2 regions of the Cyanobium sp. ATX 6F1 genome follow, and region 1 is predicted to be linked to the other one. Evidence: predicted binding sites of a transcription regulator. Region 1 holds the regulator's gene; the other holds the start of a gene.
The links. The regulator NtcA, encoded in region 1, controls nitrogen genes in cyanobacteria. The targets are predictions, from matches to a motif close to GTANCNNNNGNTAC.
Positions count from the first base shown of each region.

Region 2: a site for NtcA is predicted at 6,504-6,517, ahead of KBZ13_RS14900 (CbiX/SirB N-terminal domain-containing protein). Genes of this name have one in related genera too.

Region 1 is NZ_JAGQCS010000005.1:31,504-40,316, reverse strand. It holds gene KBZ13_RS08775 (alpha-mannosidase) at 1-2,823, shown strand, start outside; gene psbN (photosystem II reaction center protein PsbN) at 2,826-2,963, opposite strand; gene psbH (photosystem II reaction center phosphoprotein PsbH) at 3,097-3,297, shown strand; partial or broken gene KBZ13_RS15800 (TatA/E family twin arginine-targeting protein translocase) at 3,314-3,523, shown strand; gene pth (aminoacyl-tRNA hydrolase) at 3,765-4,418, shown strand; gene KBZ13_RS08750 (DUF3146 family protein) at 4,415-4,672, shown strand; gene KBZ13_RS08745 (RuvX/YqgF family protein) at 4,650-5,123, opposite strand; gene KBZ13_RS08740 (DUF3084 domain-containing protein) at 5,120-6,331, opposite strand; gene ntcA (global nitrogen regulator NtcA) at 6,432-7,172, opposite strand; gene KBZ13_RS08730 (cob(I)yrinic acid a,c-diamide adenosyltransferase) at 7,481-8,032, shown strand; gene dcd (dCTP deaminase) at 8,032-8,625, shown strand; gene KBZ13_RS08720 (thermonuclease family protein) at 8,688-8,813, shown strand, end outside.
Region 2 is NZ_JAGQCS010000014.1:10,817-19,629, reverse strand. It holds gene KBZ13_RS14935 (transglutaminase family protein) at 1-652, shown strand, start outside; gene KBZ13_RS14930 (SemiSWEET family sugar transporter) at 712-1,026, opposite strand; gene KBZ13_RS14925 (GNAT family N-acetyltransferase) at 1,035-1,589, opposite strand; gene KBZ13_RS14920 (hypothetical protein) at 1,866-2,090, shown strand; gene KBZ13_RS14915 (hypothetical protein) at 3,075-3,362, shown strand; gene KBZ13_RS14910 (zincin-like metallopeptidase domain-containing protein) at 3,536-3,844, shown strand; gene cobA (uroporphyrinogen-III C-methyltransferase) at 4,229-5,014, opposite strand; gene KBZ13_RS14900 (CbiX/SirB N-terminal domain-containing protein) at 5,011-6,375, opposite strand; gene KBZ13_RS14895 (hypothetical protein) at 6,601-7,023, shown strand; gene KBZ13_RS14890 (ferredoxin--nitrite reductase) at 6,947-8,512, opposite strand; gene KBZ13_RS14885 (anthranilate phosphoribosyltransferase) at 8,638-8,813, shown strand, end outside.

The sequences.
Region 1 (8,813 bases):
TGGGCCGAGGCGGCCGAGCTGCGGGTCGACGGGGAGAGCGTGCACCGCGGCGATCTGTTCGACACCGCCTGCCGCTGGACCCTGCCCGAGCGCTGGTGGGCAGGTGAGCCCCTGGAGCTGGCGCTCACCCTGCGCAGCCCACTCCATGACGATGGCGCCTTGATCCAAAGCCGCCTCGAGCTCGAGCCCACGGGCTCAGGCGATCCCCACGGGGTGCTGCTGGCCCAGTCCCTGGAGCTCGTGGTCCTGCGGGCGGAGAGCGAGGGCACCCCAGGCCCACTGGCCGAGCGGCTGGCGGCCCTCGATCCAGCCTCCCCGTCCGAGCGGGCCGCTGGTCTGGAGCTCCTGCGTGAACAGCTCAGGGGGATGGCGCCCTCGCCTGCTGAGCCCGGGTTTCATGTGCTCGGCCATGCCCATCTGGATCTGGCCTGGCTGTGGCCGGTGGCCGACACCTGGCAGGCGGCGGAGCGCACCTTCCGCTCCGCCCTGGATCTGATGGAGCGCCATCCCCAGCTCCATTTCGGCCACTCCACCCCGGCGCTCTACGCCTGGTTGGAGCGCCACCGCCCGGCGCTGTTTGCGGCGATTCGCGCGGCGATGGTCGCCGGCCGCTGGGAGCCGATCAACGGTCCCTGGGTGGAAAGCGACTGCGTGCTGATCGCGACGGCCTCCCTCTGGCGCCAGTTCGAGGAGGGGCAGGCCTACAGCCGCTCCCGTTTCCCTGAGTGGGAGCCCTCCGTGGCCTGGCTGCCCGACAGCTTCGGCTTCGGGGCCGGTCTGCCGGCCGTGGCCGCCGCCAGTGGGGTGCGCTGGTTCTGCACCCACAAGCTGGCTTGGAACGCCACCAATCCCTTCCCCCATCGGCTGTTCCGCTGGCGCAGCCGTTGCGGCGCCGAGGTGCTCTCCCTGATGACGGCCCCGATCGGCACGGACGGCGATCCGGTGGCGATGGAGCGCTACCGCCAGAGCTGGCGGCGCTCCACCGGCCTGGAGACCGCCCTCTGGCTGCCAGGGGTGGGGGACCACGGCGGCGGCCCCACCGCCGAGATGCTGGAGCAACTGGAGCTTTGGCAGGGGCAACCGCTGGCGGCGCCCCAGCGCCACGGCAGCCTGCGCGCCTACCTGGCGGAGCTGGAGCCCCACCAGGCTCAGCTGCCGATCTGGCGGGATGAGCTCTACCTGGAACTGCACAGGGGCATCGCCACCAGCCGCCCTGATCAGAAGCGCCACAACCGCAGCCTGGAACGGCTGCTGCGGGAGGCGGAGTTGGCGGAGGCGCTCCGAAGCGCTGCGTCCCACGGCCCTGAGGGCCGTTCCGCAACGGAGGCCGCCGGGCGGGCCGAGCTCACGGAGGCCTGGCGCACGCTGCTGTTTCAGCAGTTCCACGACATCCTTCCAGGCACGGCGGTGCCGGAGGTGTTCGAGCAGGCCGAGCCCCAATGGCGTCAGGCCCGGCGCCTGGCGCGGCGCCAGCGGGATGGGGCCCTAGGGCGCTGGTTGGCGCCCCGACCCCGGCCGGTGGCGAACGCCTGGTGGCTGGTGCAGCTGCAGGCCCTGGGGGCCACGCCGCTCACCGTGCGCTTGCCCCGGGGCGACTGGCGCCTGGCCGATGGCTCGTCCCTGCCGCGGCAGCCGGCGCCATCCGGCGGCGACTGGGTGCAGCTGAGCGGGCCCCAGGGGGTGGCGGCACTGTCCCTGGAGCGCCGTTCCCTTGGGGGCCACCCAGAGCTTGCTGGTGAAGCCCCGGCGGCGATCGATGGTCCCGTGATCAGCCGCCCCGGCGGCATGGAGGGCCGCCACTGGCTCGGCAACGGCCTGGTGTCCGTTCAGGTGGGGCCCCAGGGGCTGGAGCAGCTCTGGAGCCAGCACGGAGTCGCCCAACTGGAGTCGCCCCTGGAGTGGCGCCGCTGGCGCGATCGCGGCGCCTTCTGGGATGCCTGGGATCTGGCCGATGACTACCGCGACCATCCCTTGCTGCTGGAGTGGGACGGTCCCCCCGAGCCCGTGGATCAGGGGCCCCTCTGCGCCGGGTTCCGTTGGCGGGGACGCTGCGGCGCCAGTGCCCTGCGGCTGGAGCTGCGCCTGCGGGCCGCCTGCCCCTGGGTGGAGCTGATCCTGGCGGTGGACTGGCGGCAGACCCATGAACTGCTGCGGCTTGAGCTGCCCCTGGCCCAGGGGGCCGAGCGCTGGGCGGCGGACACCAGCGGCGGCGTGATCGAGCGGCCCGCCGAGGCGCTGATGGCGCGCGAACGCAGTCGCTGGGAGCTGCCGGCGATCAGCTGGCTGGCGAGCCAGTCGGGCAACGCGGGTGGACTGGCGGTGCTGCTCGATGGCCCCCAGGGGGTCTCGGCCTCGGCGGAGCGGCTGGGGGTGTCGTTGCTGCGGGGGCCCACCTGGCCCGACCCGGGCGCCGATCGGGGCCATCAACGGCTGCGGCTGGCGCTGTTGCCGCTGCTCGGGAACTGGCGCGCCGGAGCGGTTCCCCAGCAGGCGGTGCGTTTCCGCGAACCCCTCTGGCTGCGGCCGGCCGGGCCCGGCTCAGGCCCAGGGAGCACAACGGACGATGGCCTGCATCTGGGCCACCCTGATCTGCAGTTGTTGGGGCTCAAGGTCGAGGGGCCATCGCCCCAGGGGCCCGTGCTGCTGCTCAGCGCCCAGAACCTGGGGCCCTGTCGTCGCTGGCTCGACCTGCCGGAGGGCTGGACGGTGCTGGAGCGGATCGCTGGCTTCCCTGGGCAGCACGGCGATTCGGCCGGCGATGGGCAGCTGCTGCGCCCCTGGCAGTTGGCCCGCTGGCGGATCCGCCGCTCGACTACCGCTTGAGTTCAGTCGTCGTGGTCGTCGAACGGGTCGGTCAGACCCTTGGAGGGGGGCCCGAAAGCCTGGTAGACCCCAAAACCCGTGAGACCCAGCAGCACCGCCAGCACAGCGAGGGCGATCGGAATGGCAGGGGAGCTATCCATGGACAATCTCAGGGGAAGGGAAGGGGCCGTGGGGTGCTGCCGTCCCGTCACAAGACCCGACAGCCACCGCCCTCCGGCGGCGTCTCGCCTACAGTACCGAGAACGATCCCCCGCCAGAGAGGACTGCGACGCCATGGCCCAACGCACCCGCCTGGGAGATCTGCTCCGCCCCCTGAATTCCGAGTACGGCAAGGTCGTGCCTGGTTGGGGAACCACCCCGGTGATGGGTGTGTTCATGCTGCTGTTCTTTGTCTTCCTGCTGGTGATCCTGCAGGTGTACAACAAGTCGCTGCTGCTCGACGGCATCACCGTCAACTGGAACCCGCTGGGCTGACGCCCGGCCCCCACCCATGAACATCTTCGGGATCGGCTTGCCTGAGATGGCGGTCATCGCCGCCATCGGTTTGTTGGTGTTCGGTCCGAAGCGCTTGCCTGAACTGGGCAAGACCCTGGGGCGCACCTTGAAGGGCTTTCAGTCGGCTTCGCGGGAATTCGAGCAGGAGTTCCGCCGCGCCATCGACACCGAGACGGTCGTTGCCGAGACTCTGGCGGCTGAATCCCTGGCCAGCGCCGAATCAGCCAGCGCCGAGGCAAGCACCGCTGACGCAAGCACCTCTAACGCAAGCACCTCTAACGCAAGCACGGGCGAGCTGGCGGCCATGGCCGGTGATCCCGATCTGAGTTCTGACGGCACCCCCGTCTCCAGCGCAGGCCCTTAAACACCGCCACTGGCTGGGTAACTCAGGCCCATCGCTCCTTTTGAGGGCTCTCCTGAAAGGTCCTGGTCTTTCCTCTTCGTCCATGGCATCTCCTGCGGCCGCGCCGCTCCAGCTGCTCGTCGGCCTCGGAAATCCCGGCTCCGACTACGAGGCCACCCGCCACAACGTCGGGTTCATGGCCCTTGAGCGGCTGGCCGCGGCGGATGGCGTGCGCTTTCGCTCCCAGGCCAAGCTCCATGGCCTGCTCGCCGACCTGCACCAGGGTTCCGGGCGCCTGCGGCTGCTGATGCCCCAGACCTTCATGAACGAGAGCGGCCGCTCGATCCGCGCCGCCCTCGACTGGTTCGATCTCGATCCCAGCCAGATGCTGGTGGTCGTCGATGACATGGATCTGCCCCTGGGGCGCCTGCGCCTGCGGGCCTCCGGCGGTGCTGGTGGCCACAACGGCCTGCGCAGTGCCATCGCCCATCTCGGCACCCAGGACTTTCCGCGTCTGCGCATCGGCATCGGTGCCCCGGCCCTGAACCCCGAAGAGCGCAAGGCGCGCACGCTGTCCCATGTGCTCGGCCGCTTCCAGGCCGCCGAACAACCGTTGCTGCGTGCGGTGCTCGATGAGGTGATCGCCGGCGTGGAGATCGTCCAGCGACTGGGGCTGGAGCGGGCGGCCACCCGCCTGAACAGTTTTCAGGTGACGGCCGGTGGCAATCTGGCTTCGGATTCGCTTCCACCGCGCTGAGTCGCCTTCCCGCCACCACCGCGCAGCTGCGCGTGCTGCACCAAAGCTTCAGCAGACGACTGCTGGAGGGCGAGGTCACGGCCGGTGGCTTCCATTGGACCTTCAGCTGGGCCTTCGATCGGGGCGAACTCAGCGTTGAGCCCTCCCTGGGGCGGGCTCTGATTCAGGACGCCCTGCTGCGCTTTCTGCTGCAGGCCGACTACCAGCTCGAGCCGGGAGGCGATTACGCCTTCACCGTGCGGGCACGCCTGTAACAGCTCGCCCGTCCGGGATCTGCCGCTCCAGGGGCCACCCCAGGTGACGCTCCAGCAGCAGCTGGGCCACCACGTCATCCCAATCCCGCGGTGGAAGACGCAGGCCTTCCGGCAGCAGGCGCCTCCAGGGGCCGGGAGGTTCCAGTTGCCAGAACCGGTGCCGCGCCGCCAGGGTGCTGCCGCGCTCATCCACCAGGATCACAGGCAGCAGCGGCGACAACCGCGCGCACCAGGCGCCACTGCCGGTGCCGTTGCCGAGCACCAGCGCTGCCAGCGGGTCCTCGGCCTGCCAGTGCTGGATTCGCTGCCAGCACTCCTCTGGTGGCAACACCAGGGCCTCGATCACCCGCCGCCTCGAGCCATCGGTGCGCACCAGACCGCACTTGCTGCGGCCTGGATCCAGGGCCGCCAGGGGGCCGCCATGGGCCCCGTCCGCCGGCGCAGGGGTCATGGGCGGGGAAGGCTGCGCACCGCCGGAGAGGGGCCGTCGATCCAGCGCAGGTCGACGGTGATCGGGTCGGCGATGTCACTGTTGCGGACGGACACGGTTTCCAGGCGAACGGCCAGGCCCGGGGGCCGCTCGCTCAGTTCCTTGCCCAGGCGGTTGAAGCTGGCCACGTCGAACTGCACGCCGTCGGCGAGGGAGCCCTGGCCCTGGGCGCGGGTGAAGGTGGCCGCCATCAGCAGATTCAAGCGACTGCGCACCTGCTCGGGACTGCGCTGGTCAGCCTCGACAACGGTGGTGGCCATCACATCGCCGCGGCGGATCACCTGGCGGTTGGGTCGCACGTCCGGGAAGGCCAGCACTTGCTGTTCGCCGCGCAGCACATTGGCGGCGGAAATGATGCTCACCACCCAGGATCCTGGTTTGGTGATGACACCCTGGAGCCGGGTGATCTCGCTGCGGGGCACCAGCAGGATCTGGCGATTGGCCACCTGGTCCGGCAGCACGCGCTGGTAGGCGACCAGGTTGGCCTGCCGCAGCAGCGCCTTGATCACGAGGGTGGCCTGGGAGGCGTTTTCCAGGTTGATCTTGGCTGTGGCCAACGGCTGGCCGCTGCTGATCACCACGTCCCCCCGGCGCAGATCGATCAACTTCGCTTCAAGCCGTTTCAGTTCCTTGGCGCCCGCCGCGATGCGCTGGTTCACCGTCGCAAGCTCCGCCTCGTTGCGCCGGATGTCCGCGTCCTTGGCCCGGATGTCCTGGCTGAGCAGATTGCGCTGCCGCTCCAGCTGGAGCCGTTGCCGCTGAAGCGGTTGCAGTTCGTTGCGCAGTTTCTGGGCGCGCTGGTCGGCCGTGGCCAGTTGCCCCTGGGCCTGGTGCAGGCCGAGCTCGGCCCGCGCGCTCGCCTGCTGGGCCCGGCGGATCTCCGCCTGGCTGCTGGCCAGATCCCTGCGGCTGTCCCGCAGCTTGCGCTCCAGCTGATCAAGCTGGAACAACCCAGTCCGCAGCCGCTCGCTGACCAGCAGCATCAGCCCCAGGGACACGGCGCTGATCAGGCTGCCGGTGAGCACCGTGATCAGCACCGCCGTGTTGCGGGGACGCAGGTTGAACAAGCTCAGCCGCGCCTTGCCCACGCGGCTGCCGAGGCGGTCACCGAAGGTGGAGAGCACTCCGCCGAGCACCAGCAGAGCCAGGATCAGCAGCCAGCCGGACACGGAACCAAGCGGAGGCTCTCAGTATCCATCCGAATCCAACCCAGCCGAATCGAGCGGGAACGAATCGAGCGGGACAGCGGCGGAGCTGGAGCCGGTGGGCTCAGCTGAACTTCTTGGCCAGGGCCACCGGATCGAACACCGTGATCTTCTTGCGGTCGATCTGCAACAGGCCGGCGTTGCGCAGGTCACCCAGCAGGCGGGTGATCGTGACCCGGGTGGAGCCGATCGCTTCGGCGATCGCCTGGTGGGAGAGGCGCAGGTCAATGGTGATCCCCTCGCTGCCGGGCACGCCGAAATCACGGCAGAGCACCAGCAGGAAGCTCACCAGCCGCGAAGACATGTCCCGGTGGGTGAGGGTTTCGATCATCGTCTCGGTCTGCAGGATCCGCGAGGAGAGGCCCTGGAGCATCAGCAGGCCGACGCTGGCGTCCACCTCGATCGCCCGGCGCACGGAGGTAGCAGGCGCTGTCACCATCTCCACCCGGGTGAAGGCCACAGCGTGATAGAAGCGGTCGGAGCGCTGGCCGGTGAGCAGGGACAGCACCCCGAACAGGCTGTTTTCCCGCAGCAGGGCAACGGTGATCTCCTCGCCCGATTCATAGACCCGTGAGAGGCGAACGGCCCCGCGCCGCAGCAGATAGACGCGCTCGGCGGGGTCACCGGGGAAGAAGATGGTTTTGCTGCGCTCCACCGTTTCCACGCTGCTGCCACTGAGCCCCCGGATCACATCCAGAAGCGTGGGGGTGGGGGCGGATCCAGCCGCGCCTGGGGAGGCCATGCCACTCGTTCCGGAGCTGGGACCGCTGCTATAGCGGCTGAAACCGCGGGTGGCGCCGACCATCAAGGCGGGGAAAGTGGTGAAAAGCTAAAGATCGCCCCTGGCTGCCCCTGTATCAACAGACACCATCGCTCCGCTGGAGGTTTCTGGCTCCTGGGTGCTGGTACGTGCGTTCGCGCTAGGGATGGTGTGCCGTTGCCTTGCCGGTGGGGCCGACACCGCTACATTCAGGGTCCGCCACCCAGGCCCGCCTGCCGCTGCACCCTCAGATTTCAGCTGCCGATCAGGGGCTCAGGCCCTCCAAGTCGCTGGCCACCTCGCTGGCCGCGGCGCCCCAGGCAGAGCGACACCGTGTTCCCCCTTCTGTGCCGATGACCGCCAGCCTGCGCAAACCCGGCCTCGACCACGGTGCCCCCCGTCCCCTGCGCAGCCTGCGGCTCGTGAGCCAGCAGGAAGGTCTGTTGCAGATCCACACGGCTCCGTTCCGCGGCAGCTTCGGCGGAGTGTTCAGCCAGGCGCTGCGCACCGCCGGCCTGGGCAGTCGTGTGCTGATCAGTCAGTTCCTCAAGGGGGGTGTGGAGCAGGGTCTGGGGCACAGCCTCTGGCTCTGCGGCCGCCTTCAGTGGTTGCGCCCCGATGTGCCCGGTTGTCTGGAGATCCCCCCCGCCAGCGAGCAGGAGCGTCAGGCGGTGCAGGAGGTCTGGGCGTTCAGCCGGGAGCAGTTGCTCGCCGGTTCGGTGGAGTTGATGGTGCTCGATGAGCTGGGGCTGGCGGTCGAACTGGGTTACCTGGAGGCCGCCGATGTGAGCGAGACCCTGGAGCGGCGCCCTTCGCATCTCGATGTGATCCTCACCGGGCCGTCGATGCCGCCGCCGCTGATGGCGATGGCCGACCAGGTCACCCAGTTGCGCCGGGGGAGCTGATGCTTAAGTGCGATCGCTGGATCAACGAACAGGCCGCCGCAGGCTTGCTCGAGCCCTTCCAGCCCACGCTGGTGCGCCATCTCGACCCTGAGAACCGGACGGCTCCGGTGCTCAGCTACGGCTGCTCGTCCTACGGCTACGACCTGCGGCTCTCGCCGAAGGAGTTCCTGATCTTCCGCCATGTGCCGGGCACGGTGATGAACCCCAAGCGGTTCAATCCCGCCAACCTCGAACCCGCCGCCCTGCACCAGGACGAGGACGGGTCCTATTTCATCCTGCCGGCCCACTCCTACGGCCTCGGTGTGGCCTTCGAGAAGATGAAGGTGCCGGCGAACATCACCGTGATCTGCCTTGGGAAGAGCACCTATGCCCGCCTCGGGATCATCGTCAACACCACCCCCGCCGAGGCCAGCTGGGAGGGCCACCTCACCCTGGAATTCAGCAATTCGTCCGGCGCCGATTGCCGCATCTACGCCAACGAGGGGATCTGCCAACTGTTGTTCTTCGAGGGGGATCCCTGCGAGACCACCTACAGCGACCGTTCCGGCAAGTACCAACACCAGCCGGAACGGGTGACCCTCGCCAAGGTCTGAGCGCAGTTCGCGCTTCGGGGGCGGTGTCATGGACGGGGTCTGCGCGCTTCATCCTCGCGGCGTTGCCGCTGCTACTGGCCGCCCAAGGTTCAGCCCAGGCCGCCGTGCCGCTCTCGGTGGATTACTCCGTCAGCCGGGTGGGCGCGAAGGTGTTGTCCGTGGTCGATGGCGACAGCTTGATGGTGGCG
Region 2 (8,813 bases), on a different contig from region 1:
CGAGATGGAATCGGTGGTGGAAACCCTGCTCGAGAACCCCTTCGGCTGGATCGAGACCCATGGGGCGGCCCAGAAGCTCCCCGTGGCCTACCCGATTGAGGCGGCCGACTCCCTGGCGCCGACCATGGGAGCGGCGACATCAGGATCGGTGCGGGTCTGGGCGGAGGCCCTGGCCGAGGCGGCTGATCGATCGACCACGGCCTTTCTGATGCGGCTGGCCGACGAGATCCACTCGGGCTTTCACCATGTCGGACGGCTGGATGGCGATCCGATGACGGCGGAGCAGACCTTGCAGACCCGCAGCGGTGCCTGCCGCGACACGGCCACCCTGTTCGTCGAGGCCTGCCGCAGCCAGGGTCTCGCGGCCCGCTTCGTGAGTGGCTATTCGATGCACCATCCCCCTGAGGTGAGCGAACACGAGCTGCATGCCTGGGCGGAGGTCTACCTGCCGGGCGGCGGCTGGCGCGGCTACGACCCCAGCCTCGGCCTCGCCGTCGCCGATGGCCATGTGGCCCTCGCCGCCGCGCCCGATCACCGGCTGGCGGCTCCGGTCACGGGCACCTACCGCGGCACGGGAGTGGGCTCGCAGATGACCTACAGCGTGAGCGTCAAGGCGACGGAGGCGGAGCCTGAGCTGGAGTGGGCACCTTGATCAGCAACGGCCAGCGGGCGACGGAAGGAAGCGAGGCCCTCGCCGCCGTCCTGACTCCCTCAGTCGTCTTGATCTGTTGCTCGATGGGGAGGTTGGCGCCATTCCTTCAACCGGTCGCGCAGCTTGTGCTGAAGAATCAGGCCGGCCAGCACGACGGTGACGGCATTGGCGACCATCAGCGGGCCGTTGCGCGTCAACACGCCGTAGACAAGCCACAGGGCAATGCCGCTGGTGAACAGGCTGTACATGCTCAGGGAGATGCCACGGGTGTCCCCGCGTCTCAGTGTCTTGATCGCCTGCGGAATGAAGCTCAGGGTGGTCAGCGTGGCGGCCCCGTAGCCCAGCAGGTCAATGGTTGTTGATGGTTGAGCCATGGAGGTTGTCAGGGCTTTGAGGCTAGGGCGGTAGGTGGATGTTCCCTGGGCTGAGCCTGAGCCTCCACCAGCGCCTGAACCATCACCAGGGCATCCACATAGCCCCGTTGTTTGTGGCGAAATGCCCCGGGCAGCACGCCGACGGTGCGGAAGCCGTTGCGCTCCCAGCAGCGCAGGCCGGCGGTGTTGGTGCTCACCACCAGGTTGAACTGCATCGCCCGAAACCCGAGCTGCCGGGCAGCCTGGAGCGAGTGCTGGCAGAGGCAGCTGCCGAGGCCTTGCCCCCGGCACGGCTCCGCCACCACATAGCCGGCATTGGCCACGTGGGCACCCAGGCACAGGGAATTGGGCCTGAGGTAGTAGGTGCCCACCAGGGCCCCGGTGGCATCGAGCGCCACCATCACCGCCTGGCTCTGCTCCACCCACAGGCCCCTCGCCTCGGTTTCGCTGATCGCCGGGTCGTGGGGAAAGGTTTCGCCGGCGCGCAACACCGGCTCCAGCAGGCGCCACACCCCCGGCCAGTCGGCCGGCTCAAAAGGGCGGATCTGCAGCGGAGGTGCCATGGCCGCGTCGATGTCTCAGAACGATCAGCCGCGGGCCTTCGAGCGTTGGCCATCGGTGCCCCCATGGGCCAACCCGGCGGCGATCTCCCAGAGGATGGTTCGCCCAGGGGCCGGTGATTGCCTGCCCTGGTTGAGATGGGTCGCCTGAGATTCGAACTCAGGACCAATCGGTTAAAAGCCGGGTGGTTTGGCTTCAGTGTGCTTGGCATGACTGGCTCTTGTTCATGAAGTGACAGATCTTTTGACAAACATGGTGGTCGCTGATTCGACTTGCCTGTGCGGAGATCGAGTCGCTTGGCCCGCTTCGAGCACCTCTACCTCGGGTACGGCCTGAGCTTTGTGCTCCCCCGCGAGCAGCAGGTAGAACTCCGCCATGCCCTCCTGCCGGAGCGCCCGATCTATGCCGTGCCCGGCCGGGTTCGCGCAAGGGCCTCCTGGTCGGCCGAGGGGACCGACTTCGACTACCGCCTGCCCGAGGCCGAGCGGAAGTGGTGGTACTGATTCGGACCCGAGAGCCTGGAGCCTCCAGCGACGATCGAGGACATGGCCGAGAGGCTGGCCGAGGGGCACCGCTGGTAGGGGGCTGCTGTCAACCTGCTGTCAACCTGCTGTCAACTTGACAGCAACCTGACAGTCAACTTGACACGTTTCGACGGATCCTCTCTATAGGTCTTCTTCTACTCTGAGAACGAGAACGAGAAAGAGAAGAGACGACCATCGCTCCATCCCGATCGAGACTCCGTCCCGATCGGGACTCCGCAAGCGTCCACCTGGGAAGCAGAGGGGACAGATCCGAGAACCCTCGTCTCTGACCGCCGAGAGGCTGCTCGTCCCCAGAAGCCCCGAGAAGGGCCCTCGACCGACCCCGACCGATACGTTCCATCTGTCCGCCCCCTGACCGAGCTTCCTGGGGCGCCTGGGCCCCGATCGGGAAGCCTCAGGCCCCAGGGACGACCCCCGATGCTGACCGACTACCAGATCCGACTCCTGGAGATCGTCGACAAGGTCCGCTGGAGCGAGCCGACCGACGTCTACGACTTCCAGCTGGTGCGGAGCGTCTGGACACGGGTAGATCTCTGGAGCAACCATGAGCGGACGCCGAGAGGCTGTTCAGCTCCAGAAGCCCCGAGAAGGGGCCTGAACCGACCCCGACCGATACGTTCCACCTGTCCGACCCCTGACCGAGCTTCCTGGGGCGCCTGGCCCCCGATCGGGAAGCCTCAGGCCCCAGGGACAACCCCCCGACTCTGAGCGACTACCAGATCCGACTCCTGGAGATCGTCGACAAGGTCCGAATGGAGCGAGCCGACCGACGTCTGCGCGTTCCAGCTCCTACGTAGGGCCCTGGGCATGGACGACCACGTCGTCAACTTGGGTCTTGAATGTGAGTTTGGAGCAGGTTGAGTTCCTGACGGGGGGTGTTATCTGCCAGGGCCATATCGAGTCCCTGCAGGCCCCCGTAGAATGGGTGGTCGCACTTTCGTCATGACACCAAGTCGCCTTAGCCGTCCGGCCTCACGCCGGGCTTCCGTTCTCTCAACAGCCTTTGTCGAAGAGTTCCATCGCCTGCTGTTAGAGCGGCCCAACCTGCCGAAGACGGCGCTGGCAAAGTCGGCGCTGGCCATACACCCGGACGGCAGGCGGCTGCGCCTCCACTTCCTTGACGAACGGTCGATGTGCCAGGCACTCCTGCAGCGGCATCGTGCGAAATATTTCGACTCCCACCCGCAGATGTGGAAGCTGCGCGGGACCCGTCAGGGCGTGAAGGCGTAGACAGCCTCGGTGGAAACCCCCAGCTTCACCGCTGGGGTTCATTTGATCAGGCCCGGGCGCTGACGTTGCAAGGCTGCGGCGTCTCCATCGGGAAGATTTCGCGTCTGCGGAACGGGCCTCTGGAACCGACTCCCTGCAACTTGAACCAGCTACATCTCGGCATTTGCGATGCCATGCACGGGTCAATGCTCAAGAGGCAGGGGCAAGGAAGGAGCGGGAGTTTTCCGGTTGGTGAAGTTCGTCACTGCTGGCGACACGGCTCCCCGTCGACATCGTCGAATTTTTCACTAGGTCACTACGCCCGAGAGGCGCTGGTCGCTGAGCTCGGGGCGGTGCTGCTGGGTGATCGGCTGGAGATCGGCAGCGAGATCGAGAGCCATGCCGCCTATCTGGGCCACTGGATTGAGCTGCTGCAGGAATCACCCAGGGTTCTGTTCCAGGTGCTCAGCGAGGCGCGGCAGGCGGCGGATCTGAATCTGTAGAGAAATACATTGATCAATCCTGGAAGCAGATGCTGAAAGCCCTTATTCAACCCTCGATCAAAGCCAGGAGTCGCTCCCGACTCTGCTGATGTGAGCCGCTGAGTTCCACCGTCGCGAAGCGAATCGCGTGGCCCTAGATCGTGATGGTTTATCGACCTCGCCGTCGATGGCGGGGCGAAGCAGCAGGCTTCCGGCCCGATCAGCAGCTGCAAGCCCATGGCCCGCCTGTGACCGGAGGTAGGCGTATATGTGGTACACATTCCCCGACTTGAGGGACTGGCCGAGATGCCAACTTTTCCCAAGGATTGAGGTGATCTTGGTGGCGATTACTAACAGGCGTCCCCCACACTTCAGCAGCTGACAACGGGAGTCTCTGGGGTGAACTCAGAAGGGGATCGGCAGCTCCACATCCGCGGGGGCGGGGGCGCAGGACGGCACCCGCTCCTCCACCACCTGGCCGATCACCACGATCGAGGGGGACTCAAAACCCTCCGCCTCCACCCGGTCGGCCAGCTGGGCCAGCTCCGTGACCAGCTCCCGCTGGCCGTTCACGGTTCCCTGCTGGATCACCGCCGCCGGCGTGGTGGCCCCCAGGCCTCCCGCCATCAGTTCCTCGCAGATCCGGCGCAGGTTGTGCAGGCCCATGTAGATCACCAGCCCGTCGCTGCAGCGGGCCAGACCGCGCCAGTCGACCCCTGGCCGGCCCTTGTCGATCTCCTCGTGACCGGTCACGAAGGTGACCGACGAGCCCGCCCGGCGGTGGGTGACCGGGATGCCCACATAGGCGGGCGCCGCGATGCCGGCGGTCACACCCGGCACCACCTCCACCGGCACCCCGTGGCGGGCCAGGTGGGCCGCCTCTTCGCCACCGCGGCCGAACAGGAACGGGTCGCCCCCTTTGAGCCGCACCACGCAGCGGTGGCGCTGGGCCAGCTCCACCAGCACGGCGTTGGTGCTGGGCTGGGGCACGGAATGGTGGCCGCGGCGCTTGCCCACGAAGTGGCGCTCGCAATGCTCCGGCGTGAGTTCCAGCAGCTCCTGCGGCACCAGGGAGTCGTAGACGAGGGCATCGCACGCGCGCAGGAGCCGATGGGCTTTGAGCGTGAGCAGCTCCGGATCCCCCGGGCCCGCCCCCACCAGGTACACCTTGCCTGGGATCGGCTCACTCATGGCAACTCGCCCAACAACTCCAGCAGCAGCGCGCGGAAACGGGGGCGCTGCAGCAGGGGCGGCCCGAGCAGAGCGCCCAGGCTGTCGGTGAGTCGGTTGGCCGCCAGGGTGAGGGGCAGGGCGCCTGTGGGGATCGCCAGCGTCAACGCCTCCAGATCTGCCGCACTGTATGGACTGGCCACGCAGATCGCCCCGGTGACCTTGCTCAGATGGCGCAGGTAGCGCTGCCCCAGTTCGCCCTCGACGGGGTGATGCAGCAACCGGGGCGACTCCAGGCCATTGGACACCGAGGTCACCTGGACCTGCTCGGCCCGTTCAGCCAGTTCAGCCCTGAGGGCCCGCTGCCAGGCGGGCCAGGCCCCCAGAAACGGCAGCCGCCGCAGCGGCCCCGCCTGGCGCCAGGCGGTGGCGATCGCCGGCACGTCGTGGCGCACATGGCCGCCGGGGAGCAGCAACAGCGGCACCAGCAACCAAGGGGGGCGGTTCCCCATCGCCGTGCCCGCCGGTGCTGCCACTGCCGTTGCTGCCGTGAGCGCCTGGAAGCGCACCGGGGCCCCACGGCGGCGCTCCAGGGTCTCGGCCAGTTCCAGCAGCTCCGGCGGAATCACCCCTTCCGAGCGCCCGTGCACCACCAGCAACAGGGGGCTGGCCGCCGCTGCCGCCAGACGCCTGTGCAGGCGAGCGCCCACGGCGGGATCCAGGGGGCGGCGGGCCAGACGCGCCAGGCCGGCGCGGCCAGCGGGAAGACGGGCCAGCAGATCCACGGCCTGGGCGGCCAGGATGCCGTCGAGATCCTCGGCCAGCCGCTCCAGGAGCTGACGCAGGGGGGCGAGGGGCCAGGCGCTCAACCCCACCGCCAGCCCTTCGAGCGCTCCCCGGCGCAGGGCCCTCGACCCTGGATCACCGGCCAGCCGCGCCAGTAAAGGGAAATCGTCGCCATCCCGCTGCAGACCCAGGGGCGGCAGCAGGGCCGCCGACAGGGGAAGGTCAGCGCGCTCCAACTCCTCCACCGCCTGGCGCAGGGCCCTGGCGCAGGCGGGGTGGCGCCGGCGGCCGATCAGGGCCAGCTGCTCCGCCTCTCCGGGCGCCCCGAAGCGGGACCCGCCGGGGCCATGGTCGTTGAGCCAGCACACCAGCAGTCGCGCGGCATCGGCCCCCTCCAGCCGGTCGGCCAGCACCGCCAGCAGGTCAGTCTCGGAAGCGAGGGATCCCGCCTCCAGCGCCCGCAGCCAGGGCTCCAGCTCGCTGGGCTCCAGGCGCCGCAGCTGCTGCAGCAACGGCCAGCGGCCGCCATCGCCGGGGGGCGGCAGGAGGGCGGGGAGCGGCGGATCCGCGGGGGCGCCGTTCAAGAAGCTGTGCACGCGCTCAGGAATTGCCCACCCCCAGCCAGCAAGGCCCACACCTTGGCACCCCTCCAGCGCCAGCGCTGGTTCCTTGGCGGGGGCTGCATCGAAGGCCAGGGGGCCCGTTGACCCATGGCGCCTCATTGGTAGCCATCGCTACGTTTCATGTGCTGGTGGCGATGGGGCCTGGACCCCGGCGGCGGCGTGAGTAGCAAGGGGGCAGGACTGAGCTGGACGGGCGCCATGGCTGGGAACCAAACCGTTGTTGGGACCACAGGATCGAGGGCCTGCCCCCAGCTCAGCTTCACGGACTTGAAGGAACGGCAGTTGGTGTGGCTGCTGGTGCGGCAACTGGGCCATGTGCAGTTCGAGCGGGCTGATGCCGCCCTCAGCCAACGGCTCTGGCAGGAGGTGGCGGCCCTTGGGATCGATCCCGAGCGCATCTGTGCCCTGCTCTACGGCGGCCACGACCTGGGCGACCAGGGGGCGCTCGAAGAGCTGGACCGCAGCTTCAGCCAGAGGTGCCGCCCCAAGCTCAGCAGCAGGCGCGGGCCACGGGGCTGGCTCCCGGGGCGCCCAGGCCGCTCCCTCAAAGGGGCTGCGTTCGCCGCCGGGCCCCGAAACGCTCCACCAGCAGCGCCTCAAGCACATCGGGCAGCTGGCTGAGCGGTACGGGCGTTTCGTGCAATTCGCCCAGGCGGGGATCCCCCGCCATGGAGCCGTCCAGGAAGATCTTGACCGCTTCCACCATCTGGCCATCCAGGCGGGCTTTGGCACCCATCAGACCGATTTCGCCCATGTAGGGCTGGCCGCAGGCGTTGGGGCAGCCGGTCCAGTGGGTGCGCACCCCATGGGGCAGCTCCAGCCGCTGCTCCAGCTCATCGACCACCGCCTGGGCCGTGCTCTTGGTGGGGATGAGCGCGAAGCTGCAATAACGGTTGCCGGTGCAGCTCACCGCTTCGGCCTGCAGGGGCCCCGGGGTCACCTGGAAGCGTTCCAGCAGGGGCTCCTCCAGCAGGGCCTCCAGCCGGCCCTGGGGCACATGGGCGATCAGGACATTCTGGCTTTCGCTCAACCGCAGTTCACCCGTGCCGTACTCCCGGGCCAGGCGGGCGAGCTCCACCATGCTTTCGGCCTCCAGCCGGCCCATCGGCACGTGCAGGCCGACCCAGTAGAGGCCCTCCTGCTTCTGCCCATGGACCCCACAGATGTCCCGCGGGGCACGGTCCACCAGGTGGGAGCCATCGTGGCGTGGCACCGCCGCCGCTGCCGCCGCACCGGCTAACTCGCCGTAGGTGTCAAGCACCTCGCTGCGATAGCGCTCGAGGCCGAGGGCATCGATCAGATACATCAACCGGGTCTTGTTGCGGTTGGTGCGATCTCCCTGGCGCTCGTAGTGACGCAGCAGCGCGAGGCTGAACTCAGGCAACTGATCGCCTCGCAGCCACAGCCCCAGGGGCATGGCCAGCTCGTTGCGCTGGGCCGAGAAGAAGCCCCCCACCATCACGGTGAAGCCGAGTTTGTCGCCGTGACGGGCCGGCAGGAAGGCCAGATCGTTGTGGAGCAAGAAGCTGTCGGGCGCGCCGCCCACGGCCACGTTGAACTTGCGCGGCAGATTCTTCGGACCCTCCGGACCGAGCAGCCGTTCCTGAATCGCCTCCACAAGCGGCCGGGTGTCGACGAACTCCTCCGGGTCGATCCCCGCCAGGGGATTGCCGGTGACGTTGCGGGGGTTGTCGTGGCCGGACTGCCGGCTGGTCAGGCCCACGGCCTCCATCGCCGCCACCAGGGGCGCCATGTCTTCGAGCAGCAAGCCCCGCAGCTGCAGGTTCTGGCGGGTGGTGATGTCGGCACTGCCATGGTCGCCGCAGCGGTCCAACACCTCGGCCAGCACCTCAAGCTGGCTCGCCTGGATCAGCCCATTGGGGAGCCGCAGCCGCACCATGAACCGACCGGGGGTCACTGGCCGAAAGAAGATCCCCAGCCACTTCAGATGGATGGTGAGGGTGGCTTCGTCGAGGGATTCCCAGCCGGCTTGACCAAGCTCGGCCAGCCGGGGCTGGAGATCAAGGCCGCAGAAGTCGGCCTTGGCCTGCTCCACTTTGTTGCGCTTGGCCGGAGTGCCGGGGGAAGGAGCGGTGGTGGGGGTTGTCACGGAGCGGCGCTGGGGTCAGTCATTCTTAGGGACAATGTTTCAGGGGACGCGCCCAGCACTTGTCGCAACCATCACTCAAGGCCTTCAAGGGGAGCCACCCTTCTGAGCTGGAGCGACGGCCGGCGATGGCAGCCCATGGCCTGCGCTTCCGTGAGTTGCTTGCCAAAGTGGGCAGTGGCGAGCACACCAGCACGGGCCTGAGCCGGGGCGAGGCCCGTGAGGCGATGGACCTGATGCTGGCCGGCGAGGTGGGGGAAGCCCAGCTTGGCGCCTTCCTGATCGCCCATCGGATCCGGCGCCC